Regions from separate parts of the Bradyrhizobium sp. USDA 10063 genome, predicted to be linked through region 3. Evidence: predicted binding sites of a transcription regulator. Region 3 holds the regulator's gene; each other region holds the start of a gene.
What was found. Region 3 encodes LexA, which represses DNA repair genes until DNA is damaged. Its sites were predicted from a motif close to TGTTCNNNNTGTGTTCNG; they were not measured.
Positions count from the first base shown of each region.

Region 1 (7,600 bases), 5.1 Mb from region 3:
GCGGCGCCGCCGCGTCGCGGGCCGCGCCATCGGCGCCTGTCTCCTCGATTGCGTCATCGCCGGCGCGTGCTCCCACAGCCGTGCCCCGGGCCAGCGCGGAAGCCTCGCTGCGACCGCAGGCCGCGGCGCCCGAGACGCAGTCGGCGCCCGCGCTCCGCATCACCAGCTTCATGCAGCTCCTAGCGCTGGCCGGCGAGAAGCGCGATTTGATGATCAAGGGCGCGCTCGAAGCGGACGTGCGGCTGGTGCGCATCGACGACGGCCGGCTCGAGATCGCGCTGGAGCCGCACGCCTCGCGCGGCCTCGTCACCGACCTCTCGCGCAAACTGGAACAATGGACCGGCCGGCGCTGGACCGTGATCGTCTCCAACGAGGCCGGGCAGCCGACCATTCGCTCGCAAAATCTCGCCGAGAAGAGCCAGCGCGAGCGCGCGGCCGAAGCCGATCCGCGGGTGAAGGAGGTCCTGGCCCGTTTTCCCGGCGCCAAGGTCGTCGAGGTGCGCAGGCTTGCCGCCGAGCCGGCGGAAACCGATATTGTCGGGGAAGACCCTATCGAGAGTGGCGACGGCGACGATTAGCGCGATCGGGGATCATGCGCGAACAAATTGAAGGGACCACCGATGGCTGATTTTCTCGGCATGATGAAGCAGGCGGCGCAACTGCAGTCCAAGATGCAGGCGATGCAGGAAGAGCTCGGCAATGTCGAAGTCGAGGGCATTTCCGGCGGCGGCCTCGTCGCCGTGCGCATGAGCGCGAAGATGGAAGTCAAGGGCGTCAGGATCGATCCGTCACTGATGAAGCCGGAGGAACGCGAGATACTCGAAGATCTCCTGGTCACCGCGCATAATGACGCGCGCCGCAAGGCGGAACTCGCGGTGCAGGAGAAGATGCAGGCGCTCACCGGCGGGCTCGGCCTGCCGCCCGGACTTGGTCTCACCTGAAATGGCCACAAGCGTCGCCGGACCTGAAATCGAGCGCCTGATCCAGCTCCTGGCGCGGCTGCCGGGCCTCGGTCCACGCTCGGCCCGGCGCGCGGCGCTGCACCTGATCAAGAAGCGCGAAGCCCTGATGACGCCGCTCGCCTCGGCGCTGCAGGTGGCGATCGATAAGATCCAGGTCTGCAAGACCTGCGGCAATATCGATACGCAGAATCCCTGCACGGTCTGCACCGATCCGCGGCGCGATCCGTCCATCATCGTCGTGGTCGCCGACGTCGCCGATCTCTGGGCGCTGGAACGGGCGAACGCGACCAATGGACGCTATCACGTCCTCGGCGCGACGCTGTCGCCGCTCGATGGCGTCGGCCCGCAGGATCTCACCATCGACCAGCTCGTAGCGCGCGCGCATGATCCGGAGGTGAGCGAGATCATCCTGGCGCTGAATGCAACCGTGGATGGCCAGACCACGGCGCACTACATCACCGATCTGCTTCAAGACGCCAATGTCAGGGTGACACGGCTGGCGCATGGCGTGCCGGTCGGCGGCGAGCTTGATTACCTCGATGAAGGTACGCTATCCGCAGCCATGCGGCAGCGAACGCTCTTCTAGCTAAAGATCAACGGAACTGAACGAGATGACGAAACACCGATTCGGCATTCGCCTGTGCTTTGCGGTCATTCTGGGAGCGGCGCTGGCCGCACCTGCCGCGCTGGCCCAAGAGGAGGAGCCTTCGCCGAAGCCGGGCAAGCCGATTCATGCCGGCGACGTGCTGTCGGGCGAACTCAACACATTGCGCGTCCGCGACATCAAGAAAGCCGGCAAGCGCATCGCAACCTATCAGTTGACCAGCGAACCGCGCCGCCTGCCGCCGCCGAACGGGCTGTGCAATCTCGAGACGGGTCCTGAGACGTTCCAGCTTGTCCCTGCCAATGACGCCCAGGCTGCGCAACTGAGGCCCTTTGTCGGCAAGGAAATCTCGGTGAAAGTCGACGAAGTCGCCTGCGCGGAGGAGGCCGGCCAGATGAGTGAGGCGGTGGTCACCAAGTGGAGCGTGGTGACGAAGCATTGATCGCTCTCAGCCGTCGTCCCGGCTCGCGCTTCGCTTGGCCGGGACGCAGCGAGGGATTACACCTTTACCGGCCCGAGCTCGTCGAAATGCCCACGTCGTTGCAGCCAGGCGAGCAGGATCAGGCTCGGGATCGCGACCAGCACGCAGATCACGAAGAACAGCGGCCAGCCTGTCGCCTTGGCGACGAAGCCCGCGCCTGACGAGAGATAGGTGCGCCCCACAGCGGCCAGCGCGGTCAGCAGCGCATATTGCGTCGCCGTGTGCAGGGGATTGCGGCACAGCGCCGAGAGATAGGCGACGAAGATGACGGTGCCGATCGCGCTGGTGAAGTTCTCGCAGGTGATCGCGAGCGCCAGCGCCCACTGGTTGACGCCGACCAGCGCGAGCCAGGAGAAGGAGAGGTTGGCGAGTGCCTGCACGACGCCGCCGATCCACAGGCTCGTTGCCAGCGAATAGCGTCGCGCGACGAAGCCGCCGGCAAAGCCGCCGATCAGGGTCGCGGCCAGTCCCACGCCTTTGACGATCGCGGCGTAGTCGACCTTGCTGAAACCGATGTCGATCACGAAGGGCGCCGTCATCGTCCCGGAAAATGCGTCGGTGAACTTGAACAGCACGACGAAGGCGAGCGCCGCAATGGCATCGCGCCGGCTCAGGAACTCGGAGAAGGCGCCGACCGCCGCGTGAATCACGCGCGAGAATGCCGTTTCCGCGGCCGTGGCCGCTTCGGCGTCCTTGGACTGCGGCCGGCTCGGTCGCCACCAGCGCGGTGATCGCGCCGATCACGACCAGCGCGGCCATCACCACATAGCCCCACATCCAGGCCGACGACCGCACTAGGCCGCCGCCCTCGAACCCGCTGACGATGAACAGCGCGCCCGCGGTCGAGACCAGCATGCCGATGCGGTAGGCCGCGACATAGGAGGCCATGCCGGCGGCCTGCTCGCTCTCGGGCAGGCTCTCCACGCGGAAGGCATCGACGACGATGTCCTGCGTCGAGGAGGTGGTGGCGACCAGGAGCGCGGCAAGGGCGGCGAACCAGGGTGAGCGCGCGGGATCGGCGATCGCGAGCACGAGAATCGTGGTGATCAGCAACAGTTGCGAGAACAACAGCCAGCCGCGGCGCCTTCCGAAGTGTCGCGTGAAGAATGGCACGTGAAGCGCATCGACCAGCGGCGCCCAGAGGAATTTCAGCGTGTAGGGCGTGCCCACCAGCGCGAGCAGGCCGATGGTGCCGAGATCGACGCCGACCTCGCGCATCCACACCTGCAGCGTCGACCCCGACAGCGCCAGCGGCAGGCCGGAGGAGAAGCCCAGCATCAGCACGATCAGGACGCGCGGCTGCAGATAGACGGCAAGGCTGTCGCGCCAGGAGGCGGCGGCAGGCTCGGCTTTTTCGGTGGCGGCGGCTGTCGCTTCAGGCGCGGTCATGCAGCCCTGTTAGCAGATTCGACGGGAAAATCCGCCCCTGTCCTACTCCCCCGCCTGCAGCTTGGGCGGAGCGGGGAACAGCTCGGGCCTGCCGCTGGTCACGATCCGCGGCAGTTCCACCGGGGCGTCCGACTTGCTGAAATCGAGCTCCTCGATGCGGCCGGCGCGCTTTTCGATCTTGTCGGCGGAGACCAGGATCTGGCGCACGTCCTCGTTCACCTGCGAGAAATGGTTCTGCAGCTTGAGCACGCGTTCTCGCAGCCGCGACAGATCGTCGCCGAGCTTGATCACCTCGGTGCGGATCTGGTCGGCGGCATCGCGCATCCGCGCGTCCTTCATGATCTGCTGCATCACCTGGATCGCGAGCATTAGCAGCGAGGGCGACACCAGCACCACGCGGGCGCGGTAAGCCTTCTGGATCACATCGTCGAAGCCGTCATGGATTTCGGCATAGACCGATTCCGACGGCACGAACATCAGCGCGGTATCCTGGGTCTCGCCGGCGATCAGGTATTTTTCCGCGATGTCGCTGACATGCTTCATCACGTCGTTGCGCAGGCGCTGGCTTGCGTATTTTCGCTCCTCGTCGCTGCGGGCGTCGTGCAGCGCTGTCATCGCCTCGAGCGGGAATTTCGCGTCGATGCAGAGCGGGCGCTGGTCCGGTAGGAACACCACGCAATCCGGCCGCTTGCCGCTCGAGAGCGTGAACTGGAATTCGTAGGAATCCTTCGGCAGACCGTCCTGCACGATCGCCTCCATCCGCGCCTGGCCGAAGGCGCCGCGCGACTGCTTGTTGGCGAGCACGTCGCGCAGCGTCGTCACTTGCGTCGTCAGGTCGGTGAGGTTCTTGTGCGCGTTGTCGATGATGCCGAGCCGCTCGTGCAGATGGCGCAGGCTGTCCATCGTATGGCGCGTGGTCTGTTCCATCGATTGGCCGACACGGTGGGTGACCGAATCCAGGCGCTCGTTGACCGCGCGCGCCATCTCGGCCTGGCGGCCGGCGAGCGCCTGCGTCATCGCATCGACCCGGCCGCTCGCCTCGCTCTGGGCGCGCAGCACCTCGCCGAGCCGCTCTTCCAGTTCATCGGCGCGGATGGTCTGGGCCATCGCCAATTCCGCGCCGCGCCGGGAGGACCGCGCGATCACGATGGCGATCGTCAGCAGCAGGACGAGCACGAGCACGCCGAACGCGACCAGCGTGTCGGCGATGCGGACCGGCCAGTCGCCGACCATGAAGAGAATCTCGTTCATGGAAGCGCTATAGCCGATTCGGCGGCAGGCGCGAACGAAAGTGGAACATTTATGGTTAACAAGCCGTGAAGTTTCGTGGTTAAGAAAGCCTGAGGAATCATGGTTAAGGCCGTCTTAACCGGTTCCGGATCGATTGACCCCGGCATATCAAGCGCTTAAATCGCCCGCCATGGCCTTAAGAGAAATCATCATCCTGCCGGACAGGCAGTTGCGGCTCGTCTCCAAACGCGTGGAAAAGATCACGCCCGAGATCCGCAAGCTGGTCGACGACATGTTCGAGACCATGTATGCGGCGCCCGGCATCGGGCTGGCCGCGATCCAGGTCGCGCAGCCGCTGCGGCTGGTCACCATGGATCTCGCGAAAAAGGACGAGAACGGCGAGACCACGCCCAAGCCGCGCGTCTTCATCAACCCGGAGATCATCTCGGCGTCCGAGGAGAAGTCGGTCTATGAAGAGGGCTGCCTGTCGATCCCCGAATATTACGAGGAGGTCGAGCGGCCGGCGCGGGTGCGCGTGCGCTTCACCGATCTCGACGGCAAGGTGCACGAGGAGGACGCCGAGGGCCTCTTCGCCACCTGCATCCAGCACGAGATCGACCATTTGAACGGCATCCTGTTCGTGGACTATCTGTCGAAGCTGAAACGCGACCGCGTGCTGAAGAAGTTCGCCAAGGCCGCTAAACGCGCGGCGGAGTAGGGTCGACACTCTATCTGCCGTCATGCCCGGCCTTGTGCCGGGCATCCACGTCCTTTCGCGCCGCGAGCACGAAGACGTGGATGGCCGGGACAAGCTCGGCCATGACGAGTACTTTTACCTTCAGCCAAGGTAACCCGCCCCATGCCCCTCCGCCTGATCTTCATGGGTACGCCCGATTTCGCCGTGCCGACGCTGCTCGAACTGGCCGGGCACGGCCACGAGATCGCCGCCGTCTACACCCGTGCGCCGAAACCGGGCGGGCGTCGCGGCCTGCAATTGCAACCGACGCCGGTCGAGCAGGAGGCGCGGCGGCTCGGCATTGCCGTGCTGACGCCGAAGACGTTGAAGACGCCGGAAGCGCTGGAAGAATTCCGCGCCCACCAGGCGGATGCGGCCGTCGTGGTTGCCTATGGCATGATCCTGCCGCAGGCGATCCTCGATGCGCCAAGGCTTGGCTGCTACAACCTGCACGCGTCGCTGTTGCCGCGCTGGCGCGGCGCGGCGCCGATCAACCGCGCCATCATGGCCGGCGACGCCGAGACCGGTGTGATGGTGATGAAGGTGGATGTCGGTCTCGACACCGGCGACGTCGCGATGGCCGAGCGGCTTGCGATCACCGACCGGATGACGGCGGCCGACCTGCACGATGCACTGGCCCCGCTCGGTGCCGACCTCATGGTGCGGGCGATGGCCGCGCTGGAACGCGGTGCGCTGCAACTGACTAAGCAGAGTGAGGACGGCGTCACCTACGCCGCCAAGATCGAGAAGGCCGAGGCGCGGATCGATTGGAGCCGACCTGCGCACGCCGTGCTGCGGCACATTCACGGCCTGTCGCCGTTCCCGGGCGCGTGGGCCGAGTTGGGAGGCGATGGCGAACCGGTACGCATCAAGATTCTCCGTTGCGAACCGGCGAGCGGCTCGGGCGCGCCGGGCACAGTGCTCGACGACAACCTTGCAATCGCTTGCGGCGAGGGCGCCATCCGCGTCCTCGAACTGCAGCGTGAAGGCAAGGCGCGGATGAAGTCGGTCGACTTCCTGCGCGGCACGCCGCTGAAGGCCGGCGCGCGGTTCACTTAAGCCGTCATGCCCCGCTACAAGCTCACCATCGAATATGACGGCACGCCGTTCTGCGGCTGGCAGATCCAGGACAACGCGCCGACCGTGCAGGGCGCGCTGGAGGCTGCGGTGAAGGCGATGTGCGGCGAGGACGTGCGCGTCCATGGCTCCGGTCGCACCGATGCCGGCGTGCACGCGCTCGGGCAGATCGCGCATTGCGACATCGCAAAGCCGTTTCGAGCGGACCGTCTGCGCGACGGGCTGAACGCGCATCTGCGTCCGAATCCGGTCGCGGTGCTCGCAGCCGAGATCGTGCCTGACGATTTCGAGGCGCGCTTTTCGGCTAAGAAGCGCCATTATCTCTATCGCATCAGGAACACGCGTGCGAACCTCGCGCTCGACATCGGCCGCGTCTGGCGCGTGCCGCGCCATCTCGATACGGAGGCGATGCATGAGGCCGCGCAGCGCCTGATCGGCAAGCACGATTTCACGACCTTTCGCGACACCGAATGCCAGGCCAAATCGCCGGTGAAGACGCTCGATCAGCTTGACGTTGCGCGCAACGGCGATGCGGTCAGCATCATCACCTCGGCGCGCTCATTCCTGCACAGCCAGGTGCGCTCGATGGTCGGCTCGCTGGTCTGGGTCGGCGAAGGCCGCTGGACCGCCGACGATCTCGCCGCAGCGCTAGCCGCCCGCAACCGCGCCGCCTGCGGGCCGGTGGCACCGCCGGAGGGGCTGTACCTGGTGCGGGTGGAGTATTGAGGGCGCAACTCTCCCCCCGTCATACCCCGCGAAGGCGGGGTATCCAGTAAGCAACGGCGTTGGTAGCTTGACCGAGACGCCGCGGACTACTGGATCGTCCGCCTTCGCGGACGATGACAGCGGAGTGGGTGGCGACGGCGGAGCAAGCGCCTCAGTCGTAGAGATTACTCAAAATACCTGTCCAGCACGCCGCGATAGACTTGCGTCAGTTTTTCCAGGTCCGCGATCGGCGTGCGTTCGTCGATCTGGTGCATGGTCTGGCCGACCAGGCCGAACTCGATCACCGGGCAATAGCTGGAGATGAAGCGCGCATCCGACGTGCCGCCCGAGGTCGAAAGCTCGGGCTTGCGTCCGGTCACCGATTCGATCGCTGCCACCGCAAGGTCGGTGAACGG
Region 1 is NZ_JBSSGP010000002.1:6,415,860-6,423,459, forward strand. Features, by position in the region: gene ACVJGD_RS32325 (DNA polymerase III subunit gamma/tau) at 1-578, shown strand, start outside; gene ACVJGD_RS32330 (YbaB/EbfC family nucleoid-associated protein) at 621-941, shown strand; gene recR (recombination mediator RecR) at 943-1,548, shown strand; gene ACVJGD_RS32340 (hypothetical protein) at 1,574-2,008, shown strand; partial or broken gene ACVJGD_RS32345 (AmpG family muropeptide MFS transporter) at 2,065-3,436, opposite strand; gene ACVJGD_RS32350 (DNA recombination protein RmuC) at 3,479-4,687, opposite strand; gene def (peptide deformylase) at 4,857-5,384, shown strand; gene fmt (methionyl-tRNA formyltransferase) at 5,526-6,461, shown strand; gene truA (tRNA pseudouridine(38-40) synthase TruA) at 6,468-7,205, shown strand; gene dapE (succinyl-diaminopimelate desuccinylase) at 7,370-7,600, opposite strand, start outside.
Region 1: ACVJGD_RS32350 (DNA recombination protein RmuC) is a predicted target of LexA. The motif match lies at 4,718-4,735, and genes of this name have one in related genera.

Region 2 (7,600 bases), 210 kb from region 3:
TAAGTATTCCGATCCGCCGGAACCAGAGCGGGCCAGCGGCATCAATATTTCTTCATCGCGGAGGCAAAGCCGACCATGAAGCGATCTTGCCGCCAGCGCGGGGCTCAGCGAGGCGCACCGGCGGCACCAGGAAGGGTGCGAGCAACAGGGGCCAATAGCTGCGGCCTTCCGCCGCGCGCATGCCGACGATCGAGTCACGACCTGTATGTCCGCCGTGACGAAGTTCAGAGCGAGCAGAGGCGCTGCCGCGCCGCGTTGTCTGATCGCCCTTCGTCTTGCTGACACGCATGGCAAGTAGACTCACGGCCGGTCAAGCGATCACCAGATGATTCTCCGGGACCGGCGGCGGGCTACCGCAGCGGCGGTCGGAACAAAGCGTTGGATCATGAATTTGAAGGCGATGGTTCAAATCGACGTTCTTGAAAAACCGATCGAACGCATCAAGGAAACCTGCGTGATGATGGGCATCACGGAGAAGTTCGAGCGCGCGCTTCCGGAGCTCGAGACGTTCCTGGAAGGCGAAGTGGCGAAAGGCGAGACCCGCGAGACGCGGCTGACTTACGATGGACTCTGCTACCTCAAGCAGATCTTCTCGAGGAAATAGGCGCGCTGCGTACGGAAAGGCTTTCACGACCGGTCAATCGGACGACGGCTCTAGCGCGGCTTCGTCACCCGCCACGGGAGTCGTCGCAAGAGTTTCGGACTTGCCGTTAACGTGGCCCAGCAGGGATCGTTCCCGATCACTGCTCGGCTAGCGCCACATCCCGCGCATCTTGGCGCGGATGTCGACTTGCGCGGCACGATCTGTCAGCGCGGCAGCCGCCGGGCGAGCGATCGGCCAGGTGGTGCGCTCGAACAGCGGCGCCAGCCTTTCCGGGATGAAACGCGTGCGCGAGGCGTACATGTGCCGGTCGCCTTTGGCGCTCTGGCCGTGCACGAAGAAACGCTGCGGCACGATCAGTTGCAGATCATCCTTGGCGCGGGTCATGGCGACGTAGAGCAGGCGGCGTTCCTCTTCCAACTCGGCGCTGGTCCCGGCGCCGAGATCCGACGGCATGCAGCCGTCGACGACGTTGAGCATGAAGACTGATTTCCATTCTTGTCCCTTGGCGGAATGGATCGTCGACAGGATCAGATAATCCTCGTCGAGCAGCGGCGGGCCGGCCTGGTCGCTGGTCGCATCCGGCGGGTCGAGCGTGAGCTCGGTCAGGAAGCGCTCGCGCGAGGGATAGCCGCTTGCGATCTGCTCAAGCTGTATCAAATCCGCCCGACGGACCTCGGCGTCCTCGTGGATGCGGTCGAGATGCGGCTCGTACCACAGCCGCGCCCGCTCGATATCGACGGGCCATTCGGAGTAACGGAGGTTTTCGACCGAGCGCACAAACCCCTTCCAGTCTTCGCCGGCGCGTGGCGGCGAGGGCAGGGTGCCGAGTGCGGCAATCGGATCGGCAGCCTCGGCCATGCGGTCGAGCACCCGCTGCGCCGAGCTCGGCCCAACGCCCGGCAGCAGATGCAGGATGCGAAAACCGGCGACGCGGTCGCGCGGGTTCTCCACGAAGCGCAACAGCGCCAGCATGTCCTTGACATGGGCGGCATCGAGGAATTTCAGCCCGCCGAACTTGACGAAAGGAATGTTGCGGCGGGTGAGTTCGATTTCCAGCGGGCCGCTATGCGAGGAGGTGCGAAACAAGACGGCCTGGTGCTTGAGCAGCGCGCCTTCCTCGCGGTTCGCCAGGACCTGCTCGACGATGTATCGGGCCTGATCGGCCTCGTCGCGGACGGCGACGAGAAGCGGCTTGCGCGACGATGTCCGCTCGGTCCAGAGATTCTTCGTGAAGCGTTCCTTGGCCAGCGCGATCACGCCGTTGGCGGCCGACAGGATCGGCTCGGTCGAGCGATAATTGCGATCGAGCGTGATGATCTCCGCCCTCGGCGTAAACTGGTCCGGAAAATCCAGGATGTTGCGGACCGTGGCGGCGCGAAACGAATAGATCGACTGCGCATCGTCACCCACGACCGTAAGGCCGTTTCCTCCGGGTTTGAGCGCGAGCAGGATCGACGACTGCAGGCGGTTGGTGTCTTGATATTCGTCGACCATGACATGGTCGAAGCGGCCGCCGATCTCGTCGGCAAGCGCAGCATCGATCACCATCTGCGCCCAATAGAGCAGGAGGTCGTCGTAATCGAGCACGTTCTGCTGCTGCTTGGCGTCAACGTAAGCGGCGAACAGGCGCTTCAGTTCGTTCGCCCAGCCCGAGCACCAGGGATAGAACGTGCCGAGCACGCTCTCGATCGGCGTCTCGGAATTGACGCAGCGGGAATAGATCGCAAGGCACGTGCCCTTGGTCGGGAAGCGGCTCTCGGTTTTGGAGAATCCGAGGTCGTGCCTGACAAGGTTGACGAGGTCGGCGGAATCTTCGCGGTCATGGATGGTGAAGGCAGGATCGAGCCCGATCCGCTCGGAATATTCCCGCAGCAGCCGCGCGCCGATGCCGTGAAAGGTGCCGGACCAGGTGAGCGCATCGGTCATAACGCCGGCATTGTCGCCGAGCACGCGGCGGGCGATCCGTTCGACACGCTTGGTCATTTCCGCCGCTGCGCGGCGCGAGAAGGTCATCAGGAGGATGCGGCGCGGGTCTGCACCGCTGACGATCAGATGCGCGACGCGGTGGGCCAGCGTGTTGGTCTTGCCCGATCCCGCGCCGGCGATCACCAGGAGCGGCGCGCCAATGGTTCCATCCGGCCCGACGCCGTGCTCGACGGCGCGCCGTTGCGCAGGATTGAGCGCATCCAGATATGTGTCTTTGCTGTCCGCGAGCACGAATCACCCCGGAGCAAGCTAACAGACATCGGGCCTGTTGGGATGAACCTCCGGGGTGGTGCGAGAATTAGATTGACTTTGGCTGCGTCCGGAGCACAACCGCGCGATGGGTGACGTAACGAGTTCCGACACACCGCTGAAGGCGACGTTCAAGATCAAGCTGAACGGCGAGACGGTCACTATTGCCACCGTCGGCCAAGCCTACCGGTTCATCACCAATCTGAATTCAGTGGAGTGGATGGAATTCCGCCAACTGCATGACGAGGCGGTCAGCGCGCTGGAGAAAGCCGCCGACAACGCGATGTTGGCAATCCCGGCGACCAATGCGCTGCGCTCGCTGTTCGTGCGCGCAAGACTGCTCTGAGAGGAAACGGGCCGCCCGGCGCCGAAGGCGGCCCGAGATTGCAGCCGTGGCGGATTGAGCCCGAGCCGCCGTGTTGTACCGCCGTTACCTTGTTTGCGGCCATAACAAGCTTTGCTTAGGCAAAAAGCCACGATTCGGCCATGTCCGTACGAACACGGTCACGGCGCGTCCTACGCCAGCAAGCGCTCATAGGTGAGTGCGGAGCGCAGGTTGATGGTGGCGATCTTCAGATAGCGCGATTCCTTCATGGCATTGTTGAGCATCAGGATCGCCGTTCTCCAGTGAACGCGCTCGCGCTGATCCTCAGTGAGCGATGAAAGGAAGTCCGCTACGTCGCCAACGGTTTCGATCGTCCGCCCGTCTTTCAACGCAAGCGGGAAAGGAAGCGGCGAATTCCGTTCGATGTCCAGCAAGAGGTGCTCCGGGCAGTGACCAATCGGCCGACCGACGCTTAGTCACCCCGGCTATATCATTTGTTAACGGAAGGCGAGGACACAAAAGAGGAGGCGGCCCTTGCGGCCGTCTTCCTTCGATTCGCAACGCCTGATCGTCACTGACAGATGTGTCGTCGGCCATCCCGGCCGATGAATGTCGTTCCGGGCTGGCAGACGAAGCCGCTGTTGTAGCCGTAGCCATAGTAGCCGTCGTTATAGGCATAGGTGTTCCGCATATCCTCAACGAGCCGTCCATTTGTCGAGTTCGTCGATCAGCCCGTCCAGATATTCCGTCGGCTTGTTTTCCCGGCGGATCAGGTCTCGTCTAAGCTTCAGCCGCGAGAGCGCGACTGCCTTTCGTTCGGAAGTCACCATGCCCGCGCGGTAGAGTTCGGAAATGGCGATGTGCATTCCCGCGATGGTGTCATCCCATTGGCGCAACAGCCGCAGCAGATTTTCCGAGGTATCCTTGAGGAGCTGACGCTCTTCCTCCGTCATCGGCCGATAACGGCTGATAAGGCCGATGGCTCCGGACGCGGCGAGGGAGTTGTCACCATCAGCTAGAACGAATCCGCCAGCGCGATTTCCGTCTCGAGCGCATGAATACGCCGCTCGGCTTCTTCGAAGCTGAGATCTCGCGCGTACTGCTTGGGCTGGTAGGCCTCCTCTGCGAGGCCCTTTAATCGCAATGCCTGGGCGCGGGTCATTTGGGCGCTGGCGCGCTCGCGCACCCCGCCATATTTCACGGCCGATGTCCTCATGGTCTGCCTCACGGTCTCAAATCCGTGACTTGACTTTATGTTCTATTTTTGTTCTAACAAGGCATGGACAATAGAATTAATGAAATCCGTCGTAAGATCAGTGCGTTACGGGACGAGATGATCGTCGTCGAGGGCGTGATCCGCGACCAGGTCAATCACGATCACGATTGCACGGAAGCGGCGCGCCGGCTGCTTGCCATGCGTTCGGAGATGACGGTGCTGATCGGTCAGTGGAAAGCTGCCGGCGGCAGCGAACGGCTGCCCGATGTCAGAGAGCACCTGAAACGCCAACCGGTTGCGCGACTGAAGAAGGATTGAGCGCGTCAATCAGCCTCGCCAGCGGACCGTGTTGCGGCTCCGTGAACAAGGAAGTTGCGCGACAGCACGATGTACTTCCGCCCGTTTCGAACCAGGAACGGACGTTGTCTCCGCGCGTTTGGATCGTGAGGAGAACATGACCGAGCCCTTACCCATATTGATCGAACATTCGGTGCAGATCGCCTGGGATTTTCTCGAGCGCACCGGCGAGCTCGACGATGCCGCAGTCGCGAGCCGCTTTCTCGTCGATGATATCGAGTTGATGGTGCAACGGGGAGAGCGGCGGCGCCTTCTGCTGTCGAACAAGGCGATCGACGACTATCGGGGCTTCAAGCGCAGGCGCGCGATGCGGGTCGGGCCAGAGCTTGCGCCGGCGACGTGAGTGCACGGTTGCGAGGAAGCCAGGATGCTCGAGAAGAAGCTGAAGGAAGCAATCGTAGGCGAGCTGCTGCGCCAGGCGGGCAACAACCCGCAGGCCCTGCACGTTGAACGATCCTCCGATCTCGTCGTCAAAGGCAAGATCGATCTCGACGCGCTGGTTATGGTCATCGCCGGTTCGGTGGCAGGAGGCCCATAGCGCGAGGTGCTGCGGGACCGCGACGGAATGTCCGCGTCAGGAACCGATCTGGCTCTCGCGCTTGCCTCGTGAGGAGGTGTCGCATGAGCAAGGAAACGCCACTCGATGATCCCCGGCAGCAGACCGACTGGGGTTCGCACAAACAGACCGATAAACCGTGGAAGGGGAATCCGGAGAAGGAGCAGCGACCCGGCGGCCCGAAACCTGACCTGGAAAGGTGGCACGAGAGCAATACCAGTCAAAGCTGGTCTAACGCCACGAGCATGCCGATGAGCCACTATCACTTCAGGCTTGTTGACCACGATCGGACGATCGATGTCACGGGGCGACCGGTGGACGACCGCGACCAGGCGCTCGCAGTCGCCAAGCGGCTTGCGATCGATATCGCCGAGAGCAGGCAGGAATATCTCGGCAAGGGTTATGCGGTTGCGGTGCTCGATGATGCCGGAACCGAAATCCATCGCGAAAGCATCGACAGCGCCGAGAAGAGCGGCTGAAAATCGACGCTGAGGTTCTCCAAGCAACTTTCACCACGTTGACGCGTTTGAGCGTCGGACGACCCGTCAACAAGCTAACGCGCGAAGCCGCGGGAGGGCGCAATGGCGAAGGCAATGCTTGCGACGATCAGCATCGGCTTCGCACTTTTGATTGCGCTCCTTGTCTACGTGGCTTTCACGCTTTGACTTGAATGCGAGGACGCGTGGTCGACACTGTTCTTGCTATATCCGGAGGTCTGCATGGGCCTTGAAACCGCTTACGGCATCGGGGCTCTGGTTCTTCTCACGGCCCGGATCTAACTGTCTGGCGGAGCCAGCTTCCGCTGGACTTTTTTGTCGAGCCGAGACGGACGTCTGCGTGCTCTCGACGGTGCTGGATGCTGTCAACCTCAGCTTTCGCGTGATCATCGTCGAGGACGCGCTGTGCAGTTCCTCCGACGCCGGTCATGACGCTCTGATGACGATGTATCGATTGCGCTTCACCGAACAGATTGACCTCGTCAAGGCCGAGCAGTTGGCCGACATCTGGCGGCCGGAATGACGCGGCCCGGATCCCGCGCCGGGGTCGCCCGATGCTTCCGTTGATGTCAATCGACGAGGGTCTCGGAAAGAGGGCGGCTCAGCGGGGAAAACCCTTGGAGGCGCCCCTCCAGCAGGGCGTCCATGCCACGGCGGTGCAACCATAACAGTCCGACTGCAAGCTGGCGGAGATCGTTGCGGTCGGCACCGACCGGAAGCTGGCGTGCGCGGCGCAGCGCGTCGGCCGCCTGTTGCTCCACCGGAGATCGCTTACGTTCCATAGGAATCCGCCCCCCGCGGCCATCAATATTAACGACATGGAATAGTGACAACATGGCCCATTTCGGCTGCCGCAACCGTCACATAGGTTAACTTCGAGGAGTTTTGTGTCGGACGGGAACGATGAATGACGATCGCAACCCGCTGCTCACACTGATCTCCTGCGTTATCTGCAGGAAGACGATGCGGCTCGAGAGGAGCACCCCGGGCGATGACGGCAAGGACGTCATTCAGTATCGCTGCGAGCAATGCGGGCGCATCGAGCGGGTCCGGCTCGTGCGGGGAAGCTGGCCGTCCGCGAGCCAGGCTAGCTGATTGAGGTCGCCAACGGGACCAACTCGGTGCCCGGATAGGCGACCATCCAATCGTCCAGCAATTCCTCGTAACTGGAATCGTCGAGCACGAGTGGGCGACACGGCGCCAAATCCCGCCCATGCGCGAGCTTACTGCGTTTTGGCGGTCTCCTTCGGGTCGTCATTGGCCATCAATGCTCCAGCGGCATTTCCCGTGGCGCTCCGAACAACAAATCCGGGCGCGGCCAGGTTCCTGCGGGTCGGATGAAATGACGACCCGCGGCGCGGATCAACCGTGCCCGGTCAGCTTCGACAACTCACGGCTGAGCTCGTGAAGCTGGTAGGGCTTGCGGAGGACGGGAAAATCCACCCTGACGTGCTTGGCAGTATCGGAATAGCCGGTCGTGAGCAGGACCGGCAACGTCGGGTTTCGTTCCCTGATCGCGCGCGCCAGCTTCAGTCCGTCCATCTTGCCGGGCATGATGATGTCGCTGAACACGAGGTCGACATCGTCAGCCTCGATCTCTTGCAGCGCCGTTTCGGCGTTGGGCACCCAGCGGACAGTGTAGCCGAGCTGCTCGAGCAGCCCGGCGCTAGCATCGGCCACGGCGGGATTGTCCTCGACCAGCAGGACGGTTGCGGAGGCTTGCTTGTTCAGGCTCTCCCGTTCGTGATGTTCGGCCGCGCTGCTCCGGGGCAGGCGGAGGCGGACCGTGGTGCCCTTGCCAAGCCCGCTT
Region 2 is NZ_JBSSGP010000002.1:1,103,510-1,111,109, reverse strand. Features, by position in the region: gene ACVJGD_RS07160 (hypothetical protein) at 386-604, shown strand; gene ACVJGD_RS07155 (ATP-dependent helicase) at 752-2,821, opposite strand; gene ACVJGD_RS07150 (hypothetical protein) at 2,928-3,185, shown strand; gene ACVJGD_RS07145 (hypothetical protein) at 3,356-3,598, opposite strand; gene ACVJGD_RS07140 (hypothetical protein) at 3,860-4,117, opposite strand; gene ACVJGD_RS07135 (DUF3072 domain-containing protein) at 4,180-4,380, opposite strand; gene ACVJGD_RS07130 (hypothetical protein) at 4,498-4,698, shown strand; gene ACVJGD_RS07125 (hypothetical protein) at 4,835-5,080, shown strand; gene ACVJGD_RS07120 (hypothetical protein) at 5,105-5,275, shown strand; gene ACVJGD_RS07115 (DUF6894 family protein) at 5,539-5,772, shown strand; gene ACVJGD_RS07110 (isochorismatase family protein) at 6,131-6,313, shown strand; gene ACVJGD_RS07105 (hypothetical protein) at 6,360-6,626, opposite strand; gene ACVJGD_RS07100 (hypothetical protein) at 6,694-6,885, shown strand; gene ACVJGD_RS07095 (ATP-binding protein) at 7,153-7,600, opposite strand, start outside.
Region 2: ACVJGD_RS07135 (DUF3072 domain-containing protein) is a predicted target of LexA. The motif match lies at 4,419-4,436, and genes of this name have one in related genera.

Region 3 (7,600 bases):
CGCGCTTGTGGCGGCCGCCTTCTATCTGCTGCTGTCGGGGGCCGAGGTCGCGACGCAGCGCTCGTTTTTCATGACGGCAGTGGTGCTGATCGCGGTCATGGTCGACCGCCGCGCGGTCACGTTCCGGACGCTCGCGGTCGCGGCCATGATCGTGCTCGTGATCGCGCCGGAAGCGCTGGTGCATCCGAGCTTCCAGATGTCGTTTGCGGCCACCCTCGGGCTGGTGGCGCTGGTGCAGATCGGCATGCCGCATCTGTTCGCCGCTCCCGATCATTCTACGACCGCGCGGATTGCGCTGTGGGGTGGGCGGGAGGTCGCGATGCTGCTGCTGGCGTCGCTGGTGGCGGGGCTTGCGACCACGCCCTATGCCGCCTTCCACTTTCACCGGGTGGCACCCTTTGGCGTGCTCGCCAATCTCGCGGCGATGCCGGTGGTGTCGGCGCTGGTGATGCCGGCAGGGCTGCTTGGCCTCTTGGCGATGCCGTTCGGCTTCGACGGCGTGTTCTGGGCGATCATGGGCACCGGCATCGACTGGATGATCGTGGTCGCGCAATGGGTCGCCGCGTTGCCGGGCGCGGTCGGCCGCATTGGTGCGTTCGGGATCGGCCCTCTGATCGCCGCGAGCCTCGGCATCATCCTGCTCGGGCTGTTGCGCACGCCGCTGCGCTTCGTCGGCGCGGCCGTGCTTCTCATTGCGGTGGTCTGGGCGGTGAGGGCGCCCCAACCGGACATCCTGATTTCCGGCGACGGCCGCCATGTCGCCGTGCGCGGCGGTGACGGGCGACTGCACCTGATGCGGACCGCGAAGGACGCGTTCCTCGCGAAGGAGTGGCTGGCTGCCGACGCCGATGCCCGGGCCGCAAGCGATCCCTCGCTCACCGAGGGTGTGTCGTGCGATGAGGGCGGCTGCGTGAGCCCTGCAGCGGGCGGCGCGTTCATTGCCCTCACGCAGCGCGCTGAGGCGCTTGCGGACGATTGCGAGCGGGCGGTGCTGATCGTGACGGCAAGGCCCGTTCCGCAGGGCTGCACCGCGGCGGTCATCGATGCCGAGCGCCTGCGGCGGCAGGGCGGGCTGACGCTGCGGCGGAACCGGAACGGCTTCGTCATCGACGCGGTCAGGCCCGCCGGCCTCGACCGGCCGTGGTCCCCCGCGATGTCAGGCGAAGGCGAGCCCGAGACCACGATCCGAATCCAGGGAGCACCTGCGCCGCGCGCGATCGATGCGACCCCGTCCGAATCCGACCTGCAGCCAGAAGACTGAGCGCCCCGTCAATCTCCGCCGGCGCTGGCCGGCAACTCGAACGCGCCGAGTCGAAACTCGTCCGGGCTGCCTGAACGCGAAGGCATTTGAACGAGCGTAAAGGTCGCATCCGGATATCGCTCCCAGATGGCAAGATCTTCCGCTGCCACGGTGAGCCAGCCGAACCTGAACATGTACCGGCCCGGCTCGGCCACGCGTCCGGCTCTTTGCCATGTGATCTTGGTGACCACCGATCACGCCCCCTCGGCGAAATGAAGCACTCGTTCAACACAAAATCACACGCGCCCCCGGATGTGCCCTCCGGGGCCGCTCAAAACACTTTGCTTGTCGCTCGCGGCAACGTTCCGCCGGCCGAAACCGGCGGCGCACGCTGCGCGAGGCCGTCAGCCCATGAACAGCGGGTTCGGCGCCGGGCGCTGCTCGACCACCTTCTGCGCCGGCTCGACAACATGATGCGTCACGGGCAGTTGCAGCACGGTCGCCCGCTGCCCTTCGCAGAGCTGGGTCACCAATACATGGCTGCCATCGGGGAATTCGATAGCGTCGTGGTGACGATCCCGAATATGCGGATCGATCTGGTTGAACTTGCCGACGCGGAAGCCGGTCGTCTTGGTCCAAATCCAGCGATTGTCGTAACGGACGTTGTCAGCGAACGCGAGTTCGGTCCCGGGAAGCATGCAGACCGCGACCGTCGGATCGCTTTCCGAAGCGAAGCCGCGGGTCGAGGTGCCGCGGAAGGTGGTGGTGATGAGCGTCTCTCCAACCTGGGCGGGACGCGTCGCCACGGCATGCAGGCTATAGTCACACATCGGATTGCTCCTCATTCGAGATAGCCGACCCGGGCCTGGGAGAGGCGCAGGCCTCTATCAGAGTGGACGATAACTTATAAGCCTCTGCTTCGTTCTTGGCATTTGTACGGCCCACGCCTTGTGTCCGTTCACAAACACGATAGCGAGGCGCTGCCGTACGTTGCCTCGCACAGAATAGCCCCGGCGGCGAACTACCGGGACTCATATTCTAATCATTCTAAGTCGTTCTTGTCAGCGTCTCGCATGAACAAAGTACCCACCCAAGTACCAGACGGGCTGCTGTGCCGGACGCTCAATACTTGCGATAAAGCCCGATCAGCTTGCCCTGGATCCGCACCCGGTTCGGCGGCAGGATGCGGACTTCGTAGGCGGCATTGGCAGGCTCGAGTGCGATCGAGGCGCCGCGGCGACGGAAGCGCTTCAGCGTAGCTTCCTCCTCATCGATCAGCGCCACCACGATGTCGCCGGTGTTGGCGGTCTCGTTGCGCTGGATCAGCGCCATGTCGCCGTCGAGGATTCCGGCCTCCACCATGGAATCGCCACGCACCTCGAGCGCGTAGTGCTCGCCGGAGCCGAGCATGTCGGGCGGCACGCTGATCGTGTGGCTGCGGGTCTGCAGCGCCTCGATCGGCGTACCCGCCGCGATCCGGCCCATCACGGGGACCGCGACGGGACGGTTGCCATCGTCCTCGGCCACGGCCGTGCTGCTCGTGCGCTTGCCGAGCGTGCCTTCGATGACGCTCGGCGTGAACCCGCGGCGGCCGTTGCCGGCCGCCGAGAGCTCGGGCAGCTTGATCACCTCGATCGCGCGGGCGCGGTTCGGCAGGCGACGGATGAAGCCCCGTTCCTCCAGCGCCGTGATCAGGCGGTGGATGCCGGACTTCGAGCGCAGGTCGAGTGCGTCCTTCATCTCGTCGAAGGAAGGAGGCACACCGGCCTCTTTCAGCCGTTCGTTGATGAAACGCAGAAGTTCATACTGTTTGCGCGTAAGCATCGCGAGCATTCCCCCGGTTGGTAGCGTCGTTCGATCCGAGACTTGAGAAGAGCTGATCTCGGGAGCCACGCACTCCCATTCGTAGACAGCGAGTTTCGAAACAAATCATGAACGGACACTATATGTTCGATATGTGTTCCGCAACCACTTAATTTCAGGTGAACGCGATTGGAAATGCTCCCGTACGTGCTGGTCGCGGCTTCATTCAGGCAATCGGAGAATGTCGCAGGGGGCGCCTTTCGGCGCCGCCGGCGCGAATGGCGGACGGATCACAAGTGCCTGCGCCGCAGTGAGATTCCCGAGCAGCGAACTGTCCTGCCGGGTGACCGGCGTTGCGATCAGCGTGCCGTCGGCGCGCTCTTCGAGCAGCGCACGAAGATAGTCTTCGCGCTGATCGTTGGCGGCGAGATCGCGGCCGAGCAGGGCGCTTTTCCTGACGTGATGGATCGCCGAGCGGCCGAGCAGGGCCCGAATCAACGGCACCAGGAACAGGTAGGCGCAGACATAGGACGACACCGGATTGCCGGGCAGGCCGATCACCCGCATCGCGCCGAGCCGGCCATGCATCATCGGCTTGCCCGGCCGCATCGCGATCTTCCAGAACGCCATGGTGACACCCTCGGCCTCGAGCGACGGTTTCACGAGGTCATGGTCGCCGACCGAGGCGCCGCCGGTGGTGACGAGGATATCGGCGCCCGCGGCATGCGCGCGGCGGATGCCTTCGGTGGTGGCGGCAACCGTGTCCGCGGCGACCCCCAGATCGATCGTTTCGGCGCCTTCCGCGCGGGCCAGCGCCCGCAGCGCATAGCCGTTGGAATAGACGATCTGGCCCGGACCCGGCGAGCTGCCCGGCATCACCAGTTCGTCGCCGGTCGCGAGCACGGCGACCTTTGGCCGGCGCCGCACCGCGAGTTCCGGATAGTTCATCGACGCCGCCAGCGACAGCGCGCGGTCGGTCAGCCGGCTGCCGCGCTGAAGCAGCACGTCGCCTTCGCGGAAATCGATCCCGGCGGGCCGGATATGCCGCCCGGCGATGGCGGCCTCGGTGATGGTGATGTGATCGCCGTCGACCCTGGTGTCTTCCTGGATCACGACGGCATCGGCGCCAGCGGGAATGACGCCACCGGTGAAGATCCGCGCCGCTTCGCGCCGGCCAAGTTCCCGATCGAACGGCCGGCCCGCGGCGACTTCGCCGATCACCTTCAGCCGCGCGCTGAGATCGGCGGCATCGGCTGAGCGCACCGCATAGCCATCCATCGCTGACATCGCCAGTGGCGGCTGCGTGCGCCTCGCTGCGACGTCATGCGCGAGGGTGCGGTGACAGGCAGCATCGAGCGCGACCATCTCTTCCGTCAACGGTTCCACGCCGGCGAGAACAGCGGCTAGCGCATCGGCGACCGGCATCAGGGCCACGGGCAACTCCTAAATTCCGAGTGCGAGAAGCGCGTTCGTCACATCATCTGACGATGTGACGTGAATGGCGTTAAGGCCTGCCGCTCGTGCGCCGCGGATGTTCTCGGCGGAATCGTCGAAGAACACGATGCGCGAGGCCGGCACGCCGATCGCCTTCACCACGTAATCATAGGCTTCCGCATCGGGTTTCCGAAACCCGATCGTCGACGAGAAGAATATCTGGCGGAAGTGGCCGAGCACGTCCGAATAGGCTGTCGAGAAATGCTCGATATGGGGCGGATTGGTGTTCGAGAAAGCATAGAGCGGCAGGCGCACCTTGGCGCGCGCCAGGTGCTCGGCGATTCCTGGCATCTCGCCGGCGAAGATCGCGTTCCAGCCTTCCAGGAACTGGGCGTCGGAGATTTCGATGCCGAGCGACTGCCGCAGGCTTGCGAAGAAGGCGGCGTCATCGATCTTGCCGACCTCGTGATGCCTGTAACTCTCGTCCATGACAAAGCGGGCGGCGAGCTCGGCGGGCTCGCAGCCGGCATGGCCGGCCCAGATGGTCATCACCTTGCCGAAATCGATATCGAGCACGACGCGGCCGAGATCGAACAACAGGACGTCGGCGGAGCCGGGGGAGAGGGACGGTTGGGTCATGACGACGGTGGTGTACGAAAATCCTGCGACCACGGCAATGTCGTCAATGGCAACCGTCGGCAACGGTCACGCACACCGCTGTCGTCCCTGGAAAGCAGGGACCCGTAACCACAGCGAGGCGTTGTTGCGTGAGCACAAGCGGTTACAGCGGAGCACATCACGACATCCTGTGGCTATGGGTCCCGGGTCCCGGCTACGCCAAGGGCTTCGCCGCGGCGCGCAAGGCCGGGACGACGTGGGGTGAGATTCGGATTCAAACAGCGGAGAGGATGTGAGTTCGCGTTCTCGCGGCGCTTTGCGCCCGAGGTTTGCGTACCGTTTCACCCTCTCATCAATCAGAGGGCGCAGGGAAAGCCGGGTGCCGGTTGCACCCGTGGGCCCCGTGCAACAAAAAGCACGGGGGTAGGACCACAGGTCAACCGAAGCAACTCCGGCTTTCCCTGCGCAGTGGTTTACGGCTTACTTCGTGCTCTTCCCGGTGACCGGGCTTTCTTGCCACCGTCATCTCTCGCGCAAATTTTGTTTGCGCAAAAAACTTAGCGCCAGCGTCGGGGCGCCAGAACCACACGACTTCGCCGTCCGCGGATGTTGCGTTCGTCTGTCGCAACAGCCGCGTCCACCGCATCTCACCGCAACGTTCGTGACGATCGCGATCCGCCCCTCATCTGGGTGAGACGCGCGGAGTTAAATCACTGATTTGCCCGACGGCGAAAGCGGAATATTTTTCGCTGATAGTCTGGACAGACTTTTGGTGATTTGCCCGTCGGGTTGATTTGTCGCACCCAAACTAACCACATCGTCATTGCGAGCGACGCGAAGCAATCCACAGCGCCACAAGCGGAGACATGGATTGCTTCGCTCCGCTCGCAATGACGGGGCTGTCATTCCGGGGCGATGCGTCAGCATCGAGCCCGGAATCCATTTCACCGCTTGCGCTTGTGGCCCAATGGATTCTCTGATGTGCAATTGCACATCATAGCTCGCGACTTCGTCGCGCCCCGGAATGACAGCGGAGGTTTTGGCGCGCCACTCGCGCCGCATGCCGGCATAGAATGGCGTATGTTCACGCCCCTCGGCCTCTTCCCGAAGCTCCGATCGAGGGGTTAAAGTGCCTTTCTGATGCTTGGGAGCGGGTATGCGACGGCGTGAGCTTTTGACGCTTGCGGTCGTCGAAGGGTCTGGCGCGCGGCCGACAGGCGCGCCGAGGGCGGTGCGAATGGAGGACACGATTGCCGCGAATGCTCCACCTCGCAAAATGCGCCCCTGCGTTTTTGACGTGCGCTGCCTTGTTGGTAATTCTGCCTCTGGGGATGACTACCGCCTGCGCGCAGTTGCGCGGCCATGGCGGGCCGGTGCGGGCATTGGCGATTTCGTCCGACGGACAAACCGCGATCTCAGGAAGCTTTGATTCAACCGCAATCCGCTGGTCGCTGACGCGCATTGCGGCCGAACAGGTGCTGCGGTTCCATGCCGACGCCGTCAATGCAGTCGTGCTGCTGGGGGGCGGGCACGCCGCGACAGCAGGCGCCGACGGGCGCATTGCAATCTGGAGTCCCGGCCAGGCGGAGCCCGATTCAGTTTTGGAAGGCCATACGGCGCCCATCGCCGCGCTCGCGCTGTCGCCCGACGGCACAACACTGGCTTCCGCGTCGTGGGATCATACGGTTCGGTTGTGGCCGCTCGCGGGCGGTGCGGCGCGTGTGCTCGAAGGTCACACCCAGAACGTCAATGGCGTTGCATTCGCCCCCGACGGTCGCACCGTGGTCAGCGTGAGCTACGATCAGAGCGTGCGCATCTGGCCGTTCGCCGGCGAAACGCCGACCGTTGTTGCAATGCCGAGCCCGCTCAACGCCGTGGCAATCGGCAGCAATGGCGAAATCGCGACCGGCGGCGCTGATGGTAAGCTATATTTTCTGACGGGAGCCGGCGCGGCTGCCGGTGAAATCGCAGCCGGCCCGAGACCAGTGACCTCGATTGCGATCTCGCCAGACGGCGCGCTGGTGGCTGCCGCGAGCGTTGGCGGATCGGTCGCCGTGATCGATCGCAAGACGCGCACTCTGGCGCGCAAACTGGCCGGTCCCGAGCTGCCGGTCTGGTCGGTCGCGTTTATGCCTGATGGCCGCACCCTGCTCACCGGTGGCGCGGACAACATCATCCGCCGCTGGAACGTGGTGACGGGAGATCCCGTCGATCCACTTCTCCTGGAGACCACGGGAGATCCGCTGGCCGCCTATGCCGGCGACCATGGTGCGGAGGTGTTTCGTGCCTGTATCGCCTGCCATACCCTTGGCGCCGAGCAAGCCAACAGGGCGGGCCCAACTCTGTCCGGCATCTTCGGCCGACGGATCGCAACCGTGCCGGGCTATAATTTTTCCGAAGCACTCAAGCGCCTCGATATTGTCTGGACGCCGGAGACGGTTTCCAGATTGTTCGAGATCGGACCTTCGGCCTACACCCCGGGCACCAAGATGCCCGAGCAGCGCA
Region 3 is NZ_JBSSGP010000002.1:1,315,170-1,322,769, reverse strand. Features, by position in the region: gene ACVJGD_RS08180 (ComEC/Rec2 family competence protein) at 1-1,261, shown strand, start outside; gene ACVJGD_RS08175 (hypothetical protein) at 1,270-1,491, opposite strand; gene ACVJGD_RS08170 (hypothetical protein) at 1,645-2,070, opposite strand; gene lexA (transcriptional repressor LexA) at 2,363-3,064, opposite strand; gene ACVJGD_RS08160 (molybdopterin molybdotransferase MoeA) at 3,266-4,477, opposite strand; gene ACVJGD_RS08155 (HAD-IA family hydrolase) at 4,487-5,116, opposite strand; gene ACVJGD_RS08150 (c-type cytochrome) at 6,427-7,600, shown strand, end outside.